Regions from separate parts of the Klebsiella sp. M041 genome, predicted to be linked through region 2. Evidence: predicted binding sites of a transcription regulator. Region 2 holds the regulator's gene; each other region holds the start of a gene.
The links. Region 2 encodes PurR, which represses purine synthesis genes. Its sites were predicted from a motif close to CANGCAAACGTTTGCNTG; they were not measured.

Region 1: the regulator PurR is predicted to act here: its motif matches at 2,314-2,331, upstream of glyA (serine hydroxymethyltransferase).
Region 3: the regulator PurR is predicted to act here: its motif matches at 3,405-3,422, upstream of gcvT (glycine cleavage system aminomethyltransferase GcvT).
Region 4: the regulator PurR is predicted to act here: its motif matches at 1,711-1,728, upstream of AC6CWS_RS23025 (NCS2 family permease).

What each region holds. Positions count from the first base shown of each region.
Region 1 covers NZ_JCAXWU010000001.1:36,242-41,174, forward strand. Annotated here, with positions in the region: gene glrR (two-component system response regulator GlrR) at 1-453, shown strand, start outside; gene glnB (nitrogen regulatory protein P-II) at 519-857, shown strand; gene hmpA (NO-inducible flavohemoprotein) at 932-2,122, opposite strand; gene glyA (serine hydroxymethyltransferase) at 2,448-3,701, shown strand; gene AC6CWS_RS00195 (DoxX family protein) at 3,757-4,179, opposite strand; gene hcaD (phenylpropionate dioxygenase ferredoxin reductase subunit) at 4,281-4,933, opposite strand, start outside.
Region 2 covers NZ_JCAXWU010000006.1:164,949-169,881, forward strand. Annotated here, with positions in the region: gene AC6CWS_RS09805 (helix-turn-helix domain-containing protein) at 1-200, opposite strand, end outside; gene sodB (superoxide dismutase [Fe]) at 681-1,262, shown strand; gene AC6CWS_RS09815 (MFS transporter) at 1,322-2,491, opposite strand; gene cydH (cytochrome bd-I oxidase subunit CydH) at 2,659-2,751, opposite strand; gene purR (HTH-type transcriptional repressor PurR) at 3,044-4,069, shown strand; gene punR (DNA-binding transcriptional activator PunR) at 4,088-4,933, opposite strand, start outside.
Region 3 covers NZ_JCAXWU010000012.1:47,863-52,795, forward strand. Annotated here, with positions in the region: gene gcvP (aminomethyl-transferring glycine dehydrogenase) at 1-1,660, opposite strand, end outside; gene gcvH (glycine cleavage system protein GcvH) at 1,806-2,195, opposite strand; gene gcvT (glycine cleavage system aminomethyltransferase GcvT) at 2,220-3,314, opposite strand; gene ubiI (FAD-dependent 2-octaprenylphenol hydroxylase) at 3,737-4,933, opposite strand, start outside.
Region 4 covers NZ_JCAXWU010000023.1:44,458-49,390, forward strand. Annotated here, with positions in the region: gene AC6CWS_RS23020 (Na+/H+ antiporter) at 1-101, opposite strand, end outside; gene AC6CWS_RS23025 (NCS2 family permease) at 249-1,598, opposite strand; gene AC6CWS_RS23030 (glutathione S-transferase family protein) at 1,989-2,657, opposite strand; gene soxR (redox-sensitive transcriptional activator SoxR) at 2,917-3,375, opposite strand; gene soxS (superoxide response transcriptional regulator SoxS) at 3,460-3,789, shown strand; gene pdeC (cyclic di-3',5'-guanosine monophosphate phosphodiesterase PdeC) at 3,774-4,933, opposite strand, start outside.

The DNA of each region.
Region 1 (4,933 bases), on a different contig from region 2:
TATCGCCTCAATGTGGTTAACCTGAAGATCCCGCCGCTCTCCGAACGCACGGAAGATATTCCGCTGTTGGCCAATCATCTGCTGCGTCAGTCCGCCGATCGCCATAAGCCGTTCGTGCGGGCGTTTTCCAGCGATGCGATGAAGCGGCTGATGGCCGCCAACTGGCCGGGCAATGTGCGCCAGCTGGTGAACGTGATTGAGCAGTGCGTGGCCCTGACCTCGTCGCCGGTGATCGGCGATGCGCTGGTGGAGCAGGCGCTGGAGGGCGAGAACACCGCCCTGCCGACCTTCGTGGAGGCGCGCAATCAGTTTGAGCTGAACTACCTGCGCAAGCTGCTGCAGATTACCAGGGGCAACGTTACCCACGCCGCGCGGATGGCTGGACGCAACCGCACTGAATTCTATAAGCTGCTGTCGCGCCATGAGCTCGACGCCAACGACTTTAAAGAGTAGCTCCGCAACATAGCGCAAGTTATGATACGGTAAGCAACCGGTTACGCGACTAAGACAGGAACACCATGAAAAAGATTGATGCGATTATTAAACCTTTCAAACTGGATGACGTGCGTGAAGCGCTGGCCGAAGTCGGCATCACCGGGATGACGGTAACGGAAGTGAAAGGCTTTGGCCGCCAGAAAGGGCACACCGAACTCTACCGCGGCGCGGAGTATATGGTCGATTTTCTGCCGAAAGTGAAAATTGAAATCGTGGTGACCGACGATATCGTCGATACCTGTGTGGATACCATCATCCGTACCGCGCAGACCGGCAAAATCGGTGACGGTAAAATCTTTGTCTTTGATGTCGCGCGCGTGATTCGTATCCGTACCGGCGAAGAAGACGACGCGGCGATTTAACGCTCGCCGCTCGCTGCAGTATTGCCGGGTGGCGCTGCGCTTACCCGGCCTACAAATCCCCGCGTCGTCGGGGCTTACAGCACTTTATGCGGCCCGAAGCATTCGTAATGAATGTTGTCGCTGCTCACGCCCAGATCTACCAGCTGCTTCGCGGCAAACTGCATAAACGCCACCGGGCCGCAGAGATAGAACTGCATTTGCGGGTCGCCGATCTTGCCGGCCAGGGCCGTTAAATCCATCAAACCTTCGCTATCAAACGCGTCGGATTCACGGTCCGCTTCGCTCGGGCTGCGGTACCAGACGTGAGATGTAAACTTCGGCAGAGTTTCACCCAGTGTTTTAACTTCGTCCGCGAAGGCGTGCACGTCGCCGTTCTCTGCCGCATGGAACCAGTTCACCTGACCCTGATGGCGGCTCTTCGCCAGCGCATCCAGCATCGCCAGCATCGGCGTTTGCCCGACACCGCCGGAGAGCAGAGTGACCGGCGTCTGCGGCTCAACGTTAAGGAAGAAGTCCCCGGCCGGCGCCGCCAGATAGACCACATCGCCTTCGCTGGCATGGTTATGCAGCCAGCTGGAAACCTGGCCGCCTTCTTCGCGTTTAACCGCGATGCGGTAGCCCTTGCCGTCCGCTTTGCGGGTCAGGGAGTACTGGCGAATTTCCTGATATTCGAAATCTTCCGGCTTCAGCCAGATGGCCAGATACTGGCCAGGCTGGTAATCGGCGACCGGCTGGCCGTCGACCGGCTCGAGCTCAAAGCTGGTGATAAGCTGGCTGCGCGGGGTTTTCTTCACGATGCGGAACGCGCGGGTCCCTTCCCAGCCGCCGGTTTTACTGGCGTTTTGCTGATAGATCTCGGCTTCGCGGCCGATAAAGACGTTCGCCAGCACGCCGTAAGCTTTCCCCCAGGCATCAAGGACTTCCTGACCCGGGCTGAACATTTCATCGAGGGTCGCCAGCAGATGGCTGCCCACGATGTTGTACTGCTCCGGTTTGATCTGGAAACTGGTGTGTTTCTGGGCGATTTTTTCCACCGCCGGCAGCAGGGCGGGCAGGTTATCGATATTGCTGGCGTAGGCGGCAATGGCGTTGAACAACGCTTCTCGCTGGTCGCCGTTGCGCTGGTTGCTCATATTGAAGATCTCTTTGAGCTCCGGGTTATGCGCAAACATACGATCGTAGAAATGGGCGGTTAATTTTGGTCCAGTCTCTACCAGCAGGGGGATGGTGGCTTTGACCGTAGCGATGGTTTGAGCGTCGAGCATAGCGTGCTTCCTTGTGTGTTACTTTAATGATGTATTTTAAATACATCTTAAGGAAATAACCCTGCGTTGTAAATGGTTCTTTAACACTTTCCGCCGTTGCAGTTACAACATGAAGAATTTGCATCACAATCCTGAAAAGAAATCCGTTGATACTGAGAGAGGCGTTATTGCTCAAAGCCTTGTGTCATGCGGAGCCAAACGTTTGCGTAAAATCCTTTGTCAAGACCTGTTATCACAGAATGATTCGGTTATACTGTGGGCCGTTGTCCAATCGGACCGCCTTTTTAGGCCGAAATTTTATTGTTAGCTGAGTCAGGAGATGCGGATGTTAAAGCGTGAAATGAACATTGCCGATTATGATGCCGAACTGTGGCAGGCTATGGAGCAGGAAAAAGTACGTCAGGAAGAGCACATCGAACTGATCGCCTCCGAAAACTACACCAGTCCGCGCGTGATGCAAGCGCAGGGCTCTCAGCTGACCAACAAATATGCTGAAGGATATCCGGGCAAGCGTTACTACGGCGGCTGCGAATATGTCGACGTGGTTGAGCAGCTGGCTATCGACCGCGCGAAAGAGCTGTTCGGCGCTGACTATGCTAACGTCCAGCCGCACTCCGGCTCCCAGGCTAACTTTGCCGTTTACACCGCGCTGCTGCAGCCGGGCGATACCGTGCTGGGGATGAACCTGGCGCAGGGCGGCCACCTGACTCACGGCTCTCCGGTTAACTTCTCCGGCAAACTGTACAACATCATCCCTTACGGTATTGATGAGTCCGGCAAAATTGACTATGACGACATGGCGAAGCAGGCTCAGGAACATAAACCGAAGATGATCATCGGTGGTTTCTCCGCTTACTCCGGTATCGTTGACTGGGCAAAAATGCGTGAAATCGCTGACAGCATCGGCGCATACCTGTTTGTCGATATGGCGCACGTGGCAGGCCTGATCGCCGCTGGCGTGTATCCGAACCCGGTTCCGCATGCTCACGTCGTGACCACCACCACCCACAAAACCCTGGCGGGTCCGCGCGGCGGCCTGATCCTGGCGAAAGGCGGTAGCGAAGAGCTGTACAAGAAACTGAACTCTGCGGTATTCCCAAGCGCGCAGGGCGGCCCGCTGATGCACGTTATCGCAGCGAAAGCGGTGGCGCTGAAAGAAGCGATGGAGCCAGAGTTTAAAGTTTACCAGCAGCAGGTTGCGAAAAACGCCAAAGCAATGGTGGAAGTGTTCCTGAACCGCGGCTACAAAGTGGTGTCTGGCGGTACTGAGAACCATCTGTTCCTGCTGGACCTGGTGGATAAAAACCTGACCGGTAAAGAAGCTGACGCTGCCCTGGGCCGCGCCAACATCACCGTCAACAAAAACAGCGTGCCGAACGATCCGAAGAGCCCGTTCGTAACCTCCGGTATCCGTATCGGTTCTCCGGCGGTGACTCGCCGTGGCTTTAAAGAAGCGGAAGTCAAAGAGCTGGCTGGCTGGATGTGTGATGTGCTGGACAATATCAATGACGACGCGGTCATTGAGCGCGTGAAAGGCAAAGTCCTGGATATCTGCGCCCGCTTCCCGGTTTATGCGTAAGCGTTAGCGTTGACATCAAAAAGGCCGCGTTTGCGGCCTTTTTTGCGTCTGGAGATTAGCGGCGGTCGAGCGAAATCGCTCCGGGGCCGGTTACCGCCAGCAGCAGGAAAGCGCCGGCGATGCTGACGTTTTTCCAGAAGTTAATCATGTTCGGCAATACCGCATCGCCAGTCATATCCCAGTAGTGATGGCCAATCACCGCGGTGCCCAGGGTGTAGAAGATAAAGATGACCGCCAGCGGGCGGGTGAAAAAGCCCAGCACAATTAAAATGGCGGCAGGCACTTCCATAATGACGGCGATAATCGCCGCCAGGGTCGGCATCGGCGCGCCGGAGGCGGCCATGTACTGCACCGTACCGTCAAAGCCCAGCAGTTTGGGGTAGCCAAAAAGAATAAACAGAACTACCACGGCGATGCGGGCGATAAGCAGTAGCAGAGAGCGGGATGCGCCAAAATCAAAATAGCGGAGTGTGTTCATAATCAGCTCGTTATGAGAGAAGTGTCCTTTAAACGTAATACACGTTTTTGCTTCCCGCCACGTTAGTCCTGGCAACATCCCCGGTCCGCTGAACAACGAAATTACCGCATTTTTAACGGGACGTTTTCATCGCATAGCGTTTCGGCATTCACCGCTTTACCACTCTGGATGAGCTTGCGTAGCGTGCGGATCTCGCGACCGTGATTGAGGGTGACCGCGCCGGTTAACACGCCGTCGCGCAGCTGGAACCAGATCGCTTTGCGATCGGCGGGCGCTCCCCGACACCACCACTTTTCGCCCTGCATATCGCCAATAAACTGCAGGTTATCTTCGTACTGATCGGTCCAGAACCAGCCTGGCGCCCTGGCGGGGCGTGGTTTGCCAAGCATGGCCGCAGCGGCAATCTGCGCCTGGATATTAGCATTTTCCCAGCTCTCGACACGCGACAGCGAACCATCTGATTGCCGCGTCAGCGTGACGTCGCCGGCGGCAAAAATAGCCGGGTCCGAGGTCCTGCCGTCGGCATCCACGACGATGCCATTGTCGGTCTCCAGCCCGGCGCGGCGCGCGAGAGCATCGTTAGCCACGATGCCAATGCCATATACGACCGTCCCGGCGCGCAGGGTTTCGCCACTCTGTAAAGTGAGGGTGAGGTGAGTTCCCTGTTCCGCCTGTTCGATGGCGCTGTTCAACAGCACCCGTACCCCGGCCTGGCGATGGCGGGCCAGCAGGTAATCGCGGACCGGCGGCGGGG
Region 2 (4,933 bases):
TTCCGGCGGCTGACGTAGCTCGCCAGCGTGCAGCCGGTCACCATGGCGAATTGCCGCTGGAAATACCAGTGCGAGTAGCCGGACTTTTTCGCTATCGCGCTTACCGGCAGGGTGTCAAAAATATGTGCTTCGATCCAGTCAACGATCCCCTGCACGACCGGGATCATTTTCGGGCTTACCACTTCATCTGTTTTTGCCATCGTAGCCATCCTGTGGAAATTACTGCCGGCGGCTATATTTGTCATACAAATATCAAAATAGACAATGAATTATTGGCATAGCGGCGATTGCCTGAAAGCATAGCGTCATTAATTATTTGATTTAAAATGCTTATTTTCATTCAGCCGTTTGCGCTACGGGGTCTTAAGATGGCCTGCTGAGAAATTAACCATCGCGGTGAGAGGCTGGAGACCCAGCCTCCTTTTACTTATACATTTTTGCAACATCTGCGGGCGTCTTAACGCGCCGCTACGCAGAAAACGGTTAAGCCTTCGGCAGTTGCGCCGGCGATAATAGCCTTTATCGTTGTAAGGCTTTTCACTGCCTGCGGCAAATGTTAACATTCTCAATACAATAACAGGCCCGGGACGCGACAGCGTCGGGCGGTCAGAACGCGATTCAGGTGAAAACCTCATCTTGTCAATGTGAGATAAAACAAAAAAGTTATAAGGAGAGTAGCAATGTCGTTTGAATTACCTGCATTACCATATGCAAAAGACGCCCTGGCGCCGCACATTTCCGCAGAAACCCTGGAATACCACTACGGTAAACACCACCAGGCATATGTCACTAACCTCAACAACCTGATCAAAGGCACCGCGTTCGAAGGTCAATCGCTCGAAGAGATCGTGCGCACCTCTGAAGGCGGCGTTTTCAACAACGCGGCGCAGGTCTGGAACCACACCTTCTACTGGAACTGCCTGGCGCCGAACGCCGGCGGCGAACCGGAAGGCGAGCTGGCGGCCGCGATTGCCAAATCCTTCGGCAGCTTCGCAGAGTTTAAGGCCAAATTTACCGACGCCGCGGCGAAAAACTTTGGCGCTGGCTGGACCTGGCTGGTTAAAAATGCCGACGGCAGCCTGGCTATCGTCTCCACCAGCAACGCGGGTACCCCGCTGACCACCGACGCGAAGCCGCTGCTGACCGTTGACGTCTGGGAACATGCTTACTACATCGACTACCGCAACGCCCGTCCAAGCTATCTGGACCACTTCTGGGCGCTGGTTAACTGGAAGTTTGTTGCCGCTAACCTGGCCGCATAAACGACAAACCGCAGCAGAGTGACCCCTGCTGCGGTTTTTTTTACACCCTTCCCAACCGTTTATGACTGGCTGGCAAAGGCCTCCTCCGGCTGCGCTCGTCCGCTAAACCAGACCAGCAGCAACGCCAGACCGGCAATAATCGCGCCCATTACCGGCACAAACGCATATCCCAGTCCGCCGGAGATCACCGCCCCGCCGGCGGCGGCGCCCAGCGCGTTGCCCAGGTTGAACGCCCCGATATTCACCGAAGAAGAGAGACCCGGCGCCTCATGCGCCACGCGCATCACTCGCATCTGCAGCGGCGGCACTACCGCAAAGGTGGCTGCGCCCCAGACGATCATACTGATGGCCGCACCCGCCTGGGATTGCGCCAGCAGCGGTATCGCCAGCATGATCGCCATCAGCAGCAGCAGAAAGCCTTTCAGCGTGCGGGAGACCGACCGGTCGGCGAATTTGCCGCCCAGATAGTTGCCCAGCGAAAAACCAACTCCAATCAGCACCAGCATCGCGGTGATAAACAGCGATGAAGCATGGGTCAGCGAATTCAGTACCGGCGAAATGTAGGTATACAGCGTAAACATCGCCCCGGCGCCCAGCACGGTGGTCAGTAAGGCAGAAAGAACCTGCGGCCGTAACAGGACCGAAAGCTCTTGTTTGACATCCGGCCGTTCGCCCGCGCTGCCCTTCGGCAGGGAGAACCACAGGCTCACCATCGCCAGCAGGCCTAACCCCGCGGTGGCGAGGAAGGACATCCGCCAGCCGATGGTTTCTCCAAGCCAGGTCGCGGCAGGCACGCCGCCGATATTAGCGATGGTGAGGCCCATAAACATGGTGGCCACCGCGCTGGCCTGCTTGTGCTTGGGTACCACGCTGGCCGCCACCACCGACCCCAGGCCAAAAAAGGCGCCGTGGTTGAGGCTGGTAATAATGCGCGACAGCAGCAGCGTGGTGTAATCCGGCGCCATGGATGACAGCAGGTTGCCGACGGTGAAGATCCCCATCAGAAAAATCAGCGCATTGCGTCGGGCGCGATGGGACAGCAGCAGGGTCATCAGCGGCGCGCCGACCATGACGCCGATGGCATACGCACTGATCAGCATTCCCGCTACCGGTATCGAGACGTCCACGCCCTTGGCAATCACCGGCAGCAATCCCATCGGGGAGAACTCGGTGGTCCCGATGCCAAAGGCGCCGATCGCCAGCGCGAGTAAAGGAAAGTTGATTTTCATTCAATGACTCCATCAGACCGTCAGGGAGGACGGCGTAACATCAGAAGCCAAAAGCATGACATCAATCACAAAAAAACAAAAGTGAACGAAATGACAAAAGATTTTTGCAGAATTGATAATAATGGCGGGATACGGGGAGGAGGCCGCGCTCCTCCCTCATCGGAACATTAGTGCAGTATGGCGGTCAGGCTGAATGCGACGATCACGCCGAGGGCAATAATCGTGGTGATCAGCGAAAACTTTAAATTGGTATCCATCATTTTTCCCTCTTGTTATCCCCACACCAAAAGTGAGCTTGCTCATTTTTGCACAAAAAATCGCAAAAATCTTCCGGGATTTAGGGCGATGCACATTTTTGCTCTTCCACTTTGCCCCAAGATCGGACAAAATCCCACGCTAATTTAAAAGCGTATCGGCCATTGACCCCTTCCTGTCGTTCTGTGTCGTTTTCCCGACGTGATGCAATGTTGAAAATTGTATTCAGGGTGTGTGTAGGCAAACGTTTACGTATCGATGATCAGGCGATCAGGTCAAGGCATGGAGTGAGATGTAATGGCAACTATTAAAGATGTAGCGAAGCGCGCAAACGTTTCCACTACAACTGTATCACATGTAATTAACAAAACCCGTTTCGTTGCCGAAGAGACGCGCAATGCGGTATGGGCGGCGATTAAAGAGCTGCACTACTCGCCGAGCGCCGTGGCCCGCAGCCTGAAAGTCAATCATACAAAATCGATTGGCCTGCTGGCGACCAGTAGCGAAGCCGCCTATTTCGCTGAAATCATTGAGTCCGTTGAAAAGAGCTGCTTCCAGAAGGGCTATACCCTGATTCTCGGCAACGCCTGGAACGACCCGGAAAAACAGCGGGCCTATCTGTCGATGATGGCGCAAAAACGCGTCGACGGTCTGCTGGTGATGTGTTCCGAATACCCGGACTCCGTCCTGAGCATGCTGGAAGAGTATCGCCATATTCCGATGGTGGTGATGGACTGGGGCGAAGCAAAAGCTGACTTTACCGATGCGGTAATCGATAACGCCTTCCAGGGCGGGTATATCGCCGGACGTTACCTGATTGAACGCGGTCACCGCGAAATCGGCGTGATCCCGGGCCCGCTGGAGCGCAACACCGGCGCGGGGCGACTGGCCGGCTTCATGCAGGCGATGAAAGAGGCGCATATCAGCGTGCCGGAAAACTGGATTGTACAGGGCGACTTCGAGCCGGAGTCCGGCTACCGCGCCATGCAGCAGATCCTGAGCCAACAACACCGTCCAACGGCGGTCTTCTGCGGCGGCGACATTATGGCGATGGGCGCTATCTGCGCCGCGGATGAAATGGGGCTGCGCGTGCCGCAGGACATTTCGCTGATCGGTTATGATAATGTGCGCAACGCCCGCTATTTCAGCCCGGCGTTAACCACCATTCATCAGCCGAAAGATTCGCTGGGCGAAGCCGCGTTCAATATGCTGTTGGATCGTATCGTCAACAAGCGCGAAGAGTCGCAGTCTATTGAAGTGCACCCTCGGCTGGTCGAACGCCGCTCGGTGGCGGATGGCCCGTTTGTCGACTATCGTCGCTAAAGCACTGGCGGGCGCGGATCACTCCGGCGCCCGCAGCCACTCCCGATTCAGCGTGTCGCTGTCCCCCAGGTAGTCCAGCATCCAGTTTAACGCCGGCGAAGCATCATTCTGCTGCCAGGTCAGACAGCAGGCCGCATCCGGAAACGGATTTTCCAGCGCCAGCGCGGTCCACTCGCCGCGATCCACCCATGGCCGGGCGAAATGGCTTGGCACCATGCCGACGCAGAGTCCTGCCGACAGACAGGTTGCCGACGATTCCCAGTCGGGGACCACCACCCTCTTCTGGTTATCCAGCAGCCACGTTGTCCGTTTGGGCAACGAACGCGAGGTATCTTCCCGCACCAGCGACGGCCAGTTGCGCAGGACATCGTCGCTCAGCGGCCCCGCCATCTTCGCCAGCGGGTGATCGCTCGCCACCACGCAGTCCCAGCTCAGCATCCCCATATCGCGGAACGCATAGCGGCCCCCGACCGGAATAGAGCGCGTTGCGCCAATCGCCAGCTCCACGCGGCCGTCGGCCAGCGCATCCCATACGCCATTGAACACTTCCTGAAAAACGATCAGCTCGACGTCGGGAAAATGGCGATAGAAATCCACGATCATCTGGCGCATCCGCGCGGGTTTCACGATATCGTCCACCGCGATCGACAACTGCCCGCGCCAGCCGTTGGCAATTTGCTGGCACTGCTGGCGGGTGATCTGCATTTTTTTGATAACAGAGCGCCCTTCCTGTAAAAACCAGACCCCGGCGGGGGTCAGCTCCACATCACGATGACGGCGCTCAAACAACGGGACGGCCAGCCACTCTTCGAGCTGACGCACGGTATAGCTGACGGCGGAAGGCACCCGATGGAGCTCCTGCGC
Region 3 (4,933 bases), on a different contig from region 2:
CGGAGAGCTGAGCGATCATCTGATGATACCCTTCCGCCTGCTCTACCGGGCAGAACGGGTGCAGCTCAGCGAACTCCGGCCAGGTGATGGGGATCATCTCCGCCGCGGCGTTCAGCTTCATGGTGCAGGAGCCCAGCGGGATCATCGCCTGGTTCAGCGCCAGATCTTTACGCTCCAGGGCGTGCATGTAGCGCATCATCTCGGTCTCGCTATGGTAGCGGTTGAACACCGGATGGGTGAGGATCGCATCGTCGCGCAGCATCGCCGCCGGGATGGAGCGGCTGTCCAGCGCCACGTCTTTATCCAGGGTATCGATGTCCAGACCATGATCGTCGCCGACGATGGCGCGGAACAGGTTGAGCACGTCTTCGCGGGTGGTCGCTTCATCGAGCGTAATGCCCACCGCGCCGTGAATATCGCTGCGCAGGTTAATCTGCAGGGCTTCGGCACGCGCCAGCACCGCGGCTTTATCCGCCACTTCCACGCACAGGGTGTCAAAGTAGTGGGCATGACGAAGCTTCAGCCCTTTCTTCTGCAGGCCATCGGCCAGAATGTCGGTCAGGCGATGAATGCGGCCTGCGATACGTTTCAGACCCGCCGGGCCGTGGAATACCGCGTACAGGCTGGCGATGTTGGCCAGCAGCACCTGCGAGGTACAAATGTTGGAGTTCGCTTTCTCGCGGCGGATGTGCTGTTCGCGAGTCTGCATCGCCATGCGCAGCGCGGTATTCCCCGCCGCATCTTTCGATACGCCGATAATCCGGCCCGGCATGGAGCGTTTGAATTCATCTTTCGCCGCGAAGAAGGCCGCGTGTGGGCCGCCATAGCCCATCGGCACGCCGAAGCGTTGGGCGGAGCCGAAGACGATATCCGCGCCCTGCTTGCCCGGCGCCGTCAGCAGCACCAGTGCCATAAAGTCGGCAGCGACGCTGACAATCACTTTGCGCGCTTTCAGCTCGGCGATCAGTTTGCTGTAATCGTGGATTTCGCCGGTGGTGCCCACCTGCTGCAGCAGCACGCCGAAGACATCCTGGTGATCGAGCACTTTGTCGGCGTCATCGACGATCACGTCGAAACCGAAGGTTTCCGCACGAGTGCGCACCACGTCCAGGGTTTGCGGATGGACGTCGGCGGCGACGAAGAAACGGTTGGCGTTTTTCAGTTTGCTGACGCGTTTGGCCATCGCCATCGCTTCGGCGGCGGCGGTCGCTTCATCGAGCAGCGAAGCGGAAGCAATATCCAGCCCGGTGAGATCCAGCGTAACCTGCTGGAAGTTGAGCAGCGATTCCAGACGGCCCTGGGAGACTTCCGGCTGGTAAGGGGTATAGGCGGTATACCAGCCCGGATTTTCCAGCATGTTGCGCTGAATAACCGGCGGCAGCTGCACGGCGGTGTAGCCCATGCCGATGTAAGACTTGAAGCGCTTGTTGCGACCGGCGATCGCCTTCAGCTCTGCCAGCGCGGCGAATTCGGTTGTCGCGTCGCCCACCTGCGGTGGGGTCGCCAGCTGGATATCCTGCGGCACAATCTGGCCGATCAGGGCGTTAAGCGAATCCGCGCCGACGGTCTTCAGCATCTCTTGCTGCTGCTGAGCGTCCGGGCCAATGTGACGTTCGATAAAGGCGTCGCGGTTTTCAAGCTGACTTAAAGTCTGAGTCATGAGCGATGGTTCCTGAAACGTGCGGTGAATCGTGATTGTCTGACTGGTTTGCCCGGCAAACGCTGATGCTTACCGGGCCGGAATACGCAAAATCATGCGCGCGGCAGGAAGCCAACGCCCCTGCAGCGTGAAGGATGAAACGTATTTATTCGTCTTCTAACAGAGCTTCATAGGCGGTCGCATCCAGCAGCGCGGCAACCTGCGCTTCATCGCTGGCTTTGATTTTGAAGATCCAGCCATCGGTGTACGGGTCGCTGTTGACCAGTTCCGGCGAGTCGTTCAGCTCTTCGTTAACGGCAACGATTTCACCGCTGATCGGGGCATAAATATCGGAAGCCGCCTTCACGGATTCGGCAACCGCGCAATCGGCGCCCGCTTCAACGGTGGCGCCCACTTCCGGCAGATCAACGAATACCATATCGCCCAGCAGCTCCTGCGCATGCTCGGTGATCCCGACGGTATAGGTGCCGTCCGCTTCTTTACGCAGCCACTCGTGTTCTTTGCTGTATTTCAGTTCTGCTGGTACGTTGCTCATCAATTCATCTCCAAAAAAGGGAAATCACACAATGGCTTTGCCATTGCGTACAAAACCAGGTTTAGTCACTTTTACCGGCATTTCACGGTTACGAATTTGCACCACCGCGGTGTCGCCAATCCCGGCCGGCACGCGAGCCAGCGCGATACTGTAGCCCAGGGTCGGCGAGAAGGTGCCGCTGGTGATAATGCCTTCTTTTTGATTACCGTCGCTATCGGTAAAACGTACCGGCAGGCCGCCGCGCAGGACGCCTTTCTCGGTCATCACCAGGCCAACCAGCTGTTCGGTGCCCTTTTCACGCTGCATCTCCAGCGCTTCGCGACCGATAAAGTTACGATCCGCCGGTTCCCAGGCAATAGTCCAGCCCATATTCGCCGCCAGCGGAGAGACGCCTTCGTCCATCTCCTGGCCATACAGGTTCATCCCGGCCTCCAGGCGCAGGGTATCGCGCGCGCCGAGACCGCACGGCTTAACGCCAGCGTCCAGCAGACCGCGCCAGAAATCCGCCGCCTGCTCGTTCGGCATGGCGATTTCATAACCCGCTTCGCCGGTATAGCCGGTGGTGGCGATAAACAGCTCGCCGGCCTGCACGCCGAAGAACGGCTTCATACCTTCCACGGCCTGACGCTGCGCATCGGTGAACAGCGTCGCCGCCTTCGCTTTCGCCTGTGGACCCTGGACCGCGATCAGCGACAGATCGTCGCGAACGATGATTTCAAGGCCGTAAGGTTCAGCTTGTTCGGAAATCCAGGCGAGGTCTTTTTCGCGGGTGGCGGAGTTAACAACGAGGCGGAAATAATCTTCAGAGAGGAAATAGACAATCAGGTCGTCGATGACGCCGGCGGAGGCGGTCAGCATGCCGGTGTAGAGCGCTTTGCCCGGGGTGGTGAGCTTCGCCACGTCGTTGGCCAGCAAATAGCGCAAGAACTCTCTGGTCCGGCTGCCGTGGAAATCAACGATGGTCATATGCGACACATCGAACATGCCTGCTTCGCCGCGCACCGCATGGTGCTCATCAATCTGGGATCCGTAATGCAGCGGCATCATCCAGCCATGGAAATCCACCATGCGCGCGCCGCACAGCGTGTGTTGTTCATACAACGGAGTCTGTTGAGCCATCTTTTCCTCATCGAATAAAACGGAACCAGCCACGAGATTGTCGGCGATTTTTCGCCACGAAATGGGGCGTCGGCATCGCTGACGGACACCGACGCAAACGTTCTCTTTTGCCTGAACTTACCACCGAACCCGGCGCTAAACCATAAGCTCATTCAGGGCATCACATTAGCTTATGACTAAAATCCGCCGAAAAGCCTACAGAGTTATTGACTGGAAAAAAGCGATTTACGCCACATAAAATTAACAATACCGCGGCTAGAATTAGGGAATGATGGTGTTTTATGCGATTTTATAGCCCTAATTTCTTTAACAAAAAAAAGGACACATTAATAAAACTAATGCGAAAAAAGAGGTGAAATTAGAATATTTCAAATGAGGGGGAAAACCCGGCGCGCAGGCCGGGTGAAAGAAGTGTGACGCGGTTAACGTAACCAGGCAGGCAGATCGTTGAGGCCCATCGCCTGGCGAATCAGCTGCGGTTTCACGCCCGGCAGCGTATCGGCCAGTTTCAGCCCCATGTCGCGGAGGAACTTCTTCGCCGGATGGCTACCGGAAAACATGTCGCGGAAGCCCTGCATACCCGCCAGCATCAGCGCGGCGCTGTGCTTGCGGCTGCGCTCGTAGCGGCGCAGATAAAGATGCTGGCCGATATCTTTGCCCTGGGCGTGCAGACGCTTCAGTTCGTCGATAAGCTCGGCCGCATCCATAAAGCCGAGGTTGACGCCCTGCCCGGCTAGCGGGTGGATGGTATGCGCGGCATCGCCGACCAGCGCCAGGCGGTGGGCGGCGAACTGGCGAGCATAGCGGCCGGTCAGCGGGAAGACTTCACGTGCGCTTTCCAGCTGGCAGAGGCCAAGGCCATTATCGAAGGCGATATTCAACGCCTGGTTAAAGGTGGCTTCATCAGCCTCCTGCATCCGCTGCGCCTCCGCCGGCGACAGCGACCAGACGATAGAGCACAGGTGCGGATCGCAGAGCGGCAGGAAGGCGAGGATCCCGTCGCCATGAAATACCTGGCGCGCCACCGCCTGATGCGGCTCAGCGGTACGGATAGTCGCCACCAGCGCGTGATGATGGTAATCCCAGAAGGTCAGCGGAATATCGGCTTTATTGCGCAGCCACGAATTCGCCCCATCGGCGCCGATCACCAGACGCGCGGTGAGCATGCTGCCGTCCTGCAGGCTGAGAAAGGCCTCATTTTCGCCCCACGCCACCTGCTGCAGTTGCGCAGGCGCCAGCAGGGTGACGTCGGCGCAGCGCTGCGCCTTCTGCCACAGCGCATAATGCACCACGGCGTTTTCAATAATATGGCCCAGATGGCTGAAGCCCATGCTCTGGTCATCAAAGCTAATGCGGCCGAAACTGTCTTTGTCCCACACTTCCATTCCGTGATAGCAGCTGGCGCGTCGGGCAACGATCTCGCGCCAGACGTCCAGCTTCGTCAGCAGCTTTTCGCTGGCGGCGTTTATTGCCGACACGCGCAGCGCCGGCGGCGCATCGGCAGCCAGCGGCTGTGGCTCCGCTTTCTCCAGCACCGCGACGCGCAGGCCGCTGCCCTGTAAACCGCAGGCTACCGCCAGCCCCACCATTCCACCGCCAACAATGGCAACATCAACACT
Region 4 (4,933 bases), on a different contig from region 2:
TGCATCAGTGGGAGTGGAACCTGAAAGGGCAGTACGCGCGTCACTACCCCGGAGAGTGAGACCACAAGGGTCATGATGAGGATGGTAAAGAATATTTCCATGTGTTCCCTGTTTGCTGCGTTTTCTTTTATACCTGTGAGGCGTCTTGCCTTTGAATCATACGCTACCCAGATTAACGCAAATGGAAACAGGATGTGGCTTAAAAATAAAACGGGCGGCCTGAGCCGCCCGTGAGGAGCACAAAGGGTTTAAATCGCCCACCCGCCGGCGTAGAACACCACCAGCGCCACAGCGATAATCACCGTGCCGAGGTTCAGCTTGCGCCACTCGCCGGAGACCAGACGGCCGATCACCAGGGTCGCGAAACCGATCATGATGCCGGTCACGATGTTGCAGGTCAGCACGATAAACACCGCGGTGATCAGGCCAGCCATCGCGTCAACGAAGTCATTGAAATCGATCTTCGCCACGTTGCTCAGCATCAGCAGGCCGACGTACATCAGCGCCGGCGCGGTCGCGTAGGCCGGCACCAGATAAGAGAGCGGAGAGAGGAACAGGATCAGCAGGAACAGGACCCCTACCGTCACCGCGGTCAGGCCGGTTTTACCGCCGGCTGCTGTACCCGCCGCCGATTCGATATACACCGCCGCCGGCGCCGCCCCGACTAAGCCAGAGAAGACGCTGCTCAGGGAGTCGGTGGTCAGCGCTTTACCGCCGTTGATGATCTGTCCGTCTTTGTCCAGCAGGTTCGCCTGACCGGCCACCGCGCGGATGGTGCCGGTGGCGTCAAAGACCGCCGTCATCACCAGGGCCAGTACGCTGGGCAGCACGACCGGATTTAGCGCGCCGACGATATCCAGACTACCAATCAGCGAGTTGCCCTGGTCATCGCTCAGGGATGGCATGGCGAAAATCCCGGAGAAATGGACGTTAGGATCGAAAATCAGGCCGACAATCGACACGCCGATAATGGTCAGCAGAATACCGCCCGGTACCTTCATTTTTTCCAGACCGATGATCACCGCGAGGCCAATCAGCGACATCACCACCGGGAAGCTGTCAAAGTTCCCCAACGCCACCGGCAGACCGTCCAGCGGGTTTTTGATCACCAGGCCAACGCCATTGGCGGCAATCAGCAGCAGGAACAGACCGATCCCGATCCCGGTACCGTGGGCCACGCCCTGCGGCAGGTTGCGCAAGATCCAGCTACGGATGCCGGTTGCCGAGATCACCGTAAACAGGACGCCCATCAGGAATACCGCGCCGAGCGCCACCGGAATACTGATGTGTTGCCCCAGCACCAGGCTGAAGGCGGTGAAAGCGGTCAACGAGATAGCGCAGCCGATGGCCATCGGCAGGTTTGCCCATAATCCCATCGCCAGCGAGCCAACGCCCGCCACCAGACAGGTAGAAACAAACACCGCGGCCGGTGGGAAGCCCGCTTTTCCGAGCATGCCCGGCACCACGATGACGGAGTACACCATTGCCAGAAAGGTAGTAAGACCTGCAACAATCTCCTGACGCACGGTGCTACCGCGCGCCGAAATTTTAAACCAGGCGTCTAATGAACCGCCGGTACGCGCTGAAGGCGTAGACATAGAAAACTTCCCCTGAAAATTTTTATTGTTCGTTGATATGCGTGGTGGACCTTCCACTGCCAGTTAAACGCGATCTCCTTGTACCGAATCGCAGCGCCAGGGGGGCCGCAAAAAAGCAAACGTTTAACTCCGCGCATACACTACGGTGTGTCAACCTTATCAACTCCCCCCGGCTAGCAGAAAAAAGAGGGAGTAAAACAGAAAGGCAAACGATTATCCGGCCTTTAGATAACCCTTTTCAACCGATGTTTATCGTATTTCGCTAAATTTCGCTTATGACGAACAGAAAATAACCAGCCGATGCGCAAACGTTATCGTCCATGCGCAATCCGCTAACAATTTTTTAGTGAGTTGCTTTCATTTAGCCGCGTCATCGGATCCGCTGATACTTCAGGCGCCGGGTAAGGTGAAGGGGCCGCCGCGCTCGATAGCCCGCTGCCAGGCCGGGCGCTGCTCCACCCGCTGTCGCCAGGCCTCAATATGGCGAAGATCATGCATGCCGCCGCGGGCCAGCAGCGCCATTACCGGGAAGCTCATCTGGATATCGGCCATGCTCAGCCGATCGCCGGCAAACCATGGCCGCGTGGCAAGATGGTCGTCAATGAACCGCGCATGGGTGGCCAGCTGAGGATCGAGCCACGCTTTCTGGATACCTTTGCCCAGCAGCGAGCCCAGCGAGCGGACGCCAAAGGGCACCGGGGGTTTGCCGAGGCTGGCAAACACCAACTTCATTAACAGCAGCGGCATCAGCGAGCCTTCGGCATAGTGCAGCCAGAAGCGGTACTGCAGTTTGTCATCCGCGCCCTGTGGCTTCAGCAGCCCATCGCTGTCCCAGCTCTCCTGCAAATACTCAAGGATCGCTCCGGACTCCGCCAGCACATTGCCGTTGTCTTCCAGCACTGGCGATTTACCCAGCGGGTGGATTTTCTTCAATGCCGCTGGCGCCAGCATCGACTTTTCCCGCTGATAGCGGACTATCTGATAAGGCAGCTGTAGCTCCTCCAGCGCCCACAGTACGCGTTGCGATCGTGACTGATTAAGATGATGTACCGTCAGCATGGGCCTCTCCCGTGGTTTGTTCAAATTAACTATAGGAACAGGCGCTGATTGCCGGGAAAATTTCGGCAAAATAGTGAGGAAAAAACGGCGGCAGATGCCATAGTTAAAGTGTCGACGCAAACCGGAACCTCCATCAACAGATTGCGCAATACTGAGGGACGTCGACGTCGGGGGAAACCCTCTCGTGAACCAACGAGATAATGCGAAAGACCAAGACCGGAAAACAACTAAAGCGCCCAGTTGTGGCGCTTTAGTTTTATCACTCCTCCTCCAGCAGCCGGGCGCCGGTCCCCTCTTCCCCCAGTTTATCGCCCGGGTTGCGTAGCGGGCAGTCGCGCCGCGATAAACAGCCGCAGCCGATGCAGCCGTCGAGCTGGTCGCGCAGCGCCGTCAGGGTGTGGATACGCCGGTCCAGCTCCTCGCGCCACTGTGATGACAGCATTTTCCACTCTTTTGCGCTGAGATTGTGCCCTTCCGGCAGCACGCCAAACGCGTCGCCGATGGTGGCCAGCGGGATGCCGATACGTTGCGCAATTTTGATAATCGCCACCGCGCGCAGGACATCGCGCCGGTAGCGCCGCTGATTGCCGGCATTCCGCTGGCTGTGGATCAGCCCTTTACTCTCATAAAAATGGAGGGCCGAGACCGCCACGCCGGTTCGTTTTGCCACTTCCCCGGGCGTCAGCAGCATTTTGATGCGGGGTGATTTCTTTTCCATAAAGCGCTTTACCTCAAGTTAACTTGAGGAATTATACTCGCCCGCAGACAAAACGACGAATCGAGAATTGAGAGAGGCCGCTTTATGTCCCATCAGGATATTATTCAAACACTGATTGAATGGATTGATGAACATATCGATCAACCACTTAACATTGATGTAGTCGCCAGAAAGTCAGGATACTCGAAGTGGTACCTGCAGCGGATGTTCCGCACCGTGATGCATCAGACGCTGGGGGATTATATTCGTCAGCGCCGTCTGCTGCTGGCGGCGGAGGCGTTGCGAACCACCCAGCGGCCGATCTTTGATATCGCCATGGATCTGGGCTACGTCTCGCAGCAAACCTTCTCGCGGGTTTTCCGCCGGGAGTTCGACCGCACCCCCAGCGACTACCGCCATCAGATCTCCGCGTGACGCGACGGCTGAGGCACGTTCACGGGCGCGGGCTCATTGGCTAACCACTGCATAAACTCCCGCGCCGGCATCGCTTTCGCAAACAGCCAGCCCTGGCAATACTGCACGCCGCGCTTGTAGAGCCAGCTTACCTGCTCAGGCGTCTCCACGCCTTCCGCGATAGTCTTTAGACGCAACCCGCGCGCCATCTCGATGATGTGTTCGGCAATCAGGTGGCTGGTGTTGTTGGTGGTCAGCGTATCAACGAAGGTTTTATCGATTTTAAGGATATCGACGTTCAGGGCGTGCAGATTATGCAGATTCGAATAGCCGGTGCCGAAATCATCGATGGCAATTTCATAGCCCGCTTCGCGGAACGCCTGAATCACCGGCGTGGTCTTCGGTACGTCGATAAACCCCCGCTCGGTTACTTCGATTTTGATCTGCCCGATACAGACCGCATAGCTGCGCGCTTTCTCACTGATCTGTGAAATCAGCCGCGCCGAGTGGAAATCCGACGCAGAGAGATTGATCGCCACGTACAGCTGCGGATGGCTGGCAAGAAACTCTCCCATTTCGTAAAACAGCTCATCCACCACGTAGTCCGTCACCTGGGCAATCATGCCTTCATTTTCCGCCAGCGGAATAAACTCCGCCGGGTTCATCACCGGACCGTCAAACCCTGGCCAGCGCAGCAGCGCTTCCGCCCCGACGCAGCGGTTATTTTTAATATCGATAATCGGCTGGTAGTGCAGGCGCAGCTGGCGGCAGCTCAGAGCCCGCTGCAGCATATTGCGCGGCGAGTGATACTGCCGGCGGGTGCGCGACCACACCAGCACCAGTAAAATACTGCAAATGATCCCCAGCGGCAGCGTCAGGCTGGCCTGGTCACAAAAGTTATGATAATAGCTGGCCCGCGAGGTGGACATAATGACGGCGATCGGCCGGATAGCGGAGCGGGCTATCGTATACACCCGGCCATTCTGATTAAAAAAGGTATCGCCTTCGCGAATTAACGCATGGAGCTCCGCGGGCTCGACATTGTTACTCACCGAGAAAAAGAGGTTGGTTTTGGTATCGAACACGCCATAGGCTAAATCGCGATCGCTGGCGATTACCGAGCTGTACGAGAAGGGATTGACCACCACCACATAGGGCCCCTTCT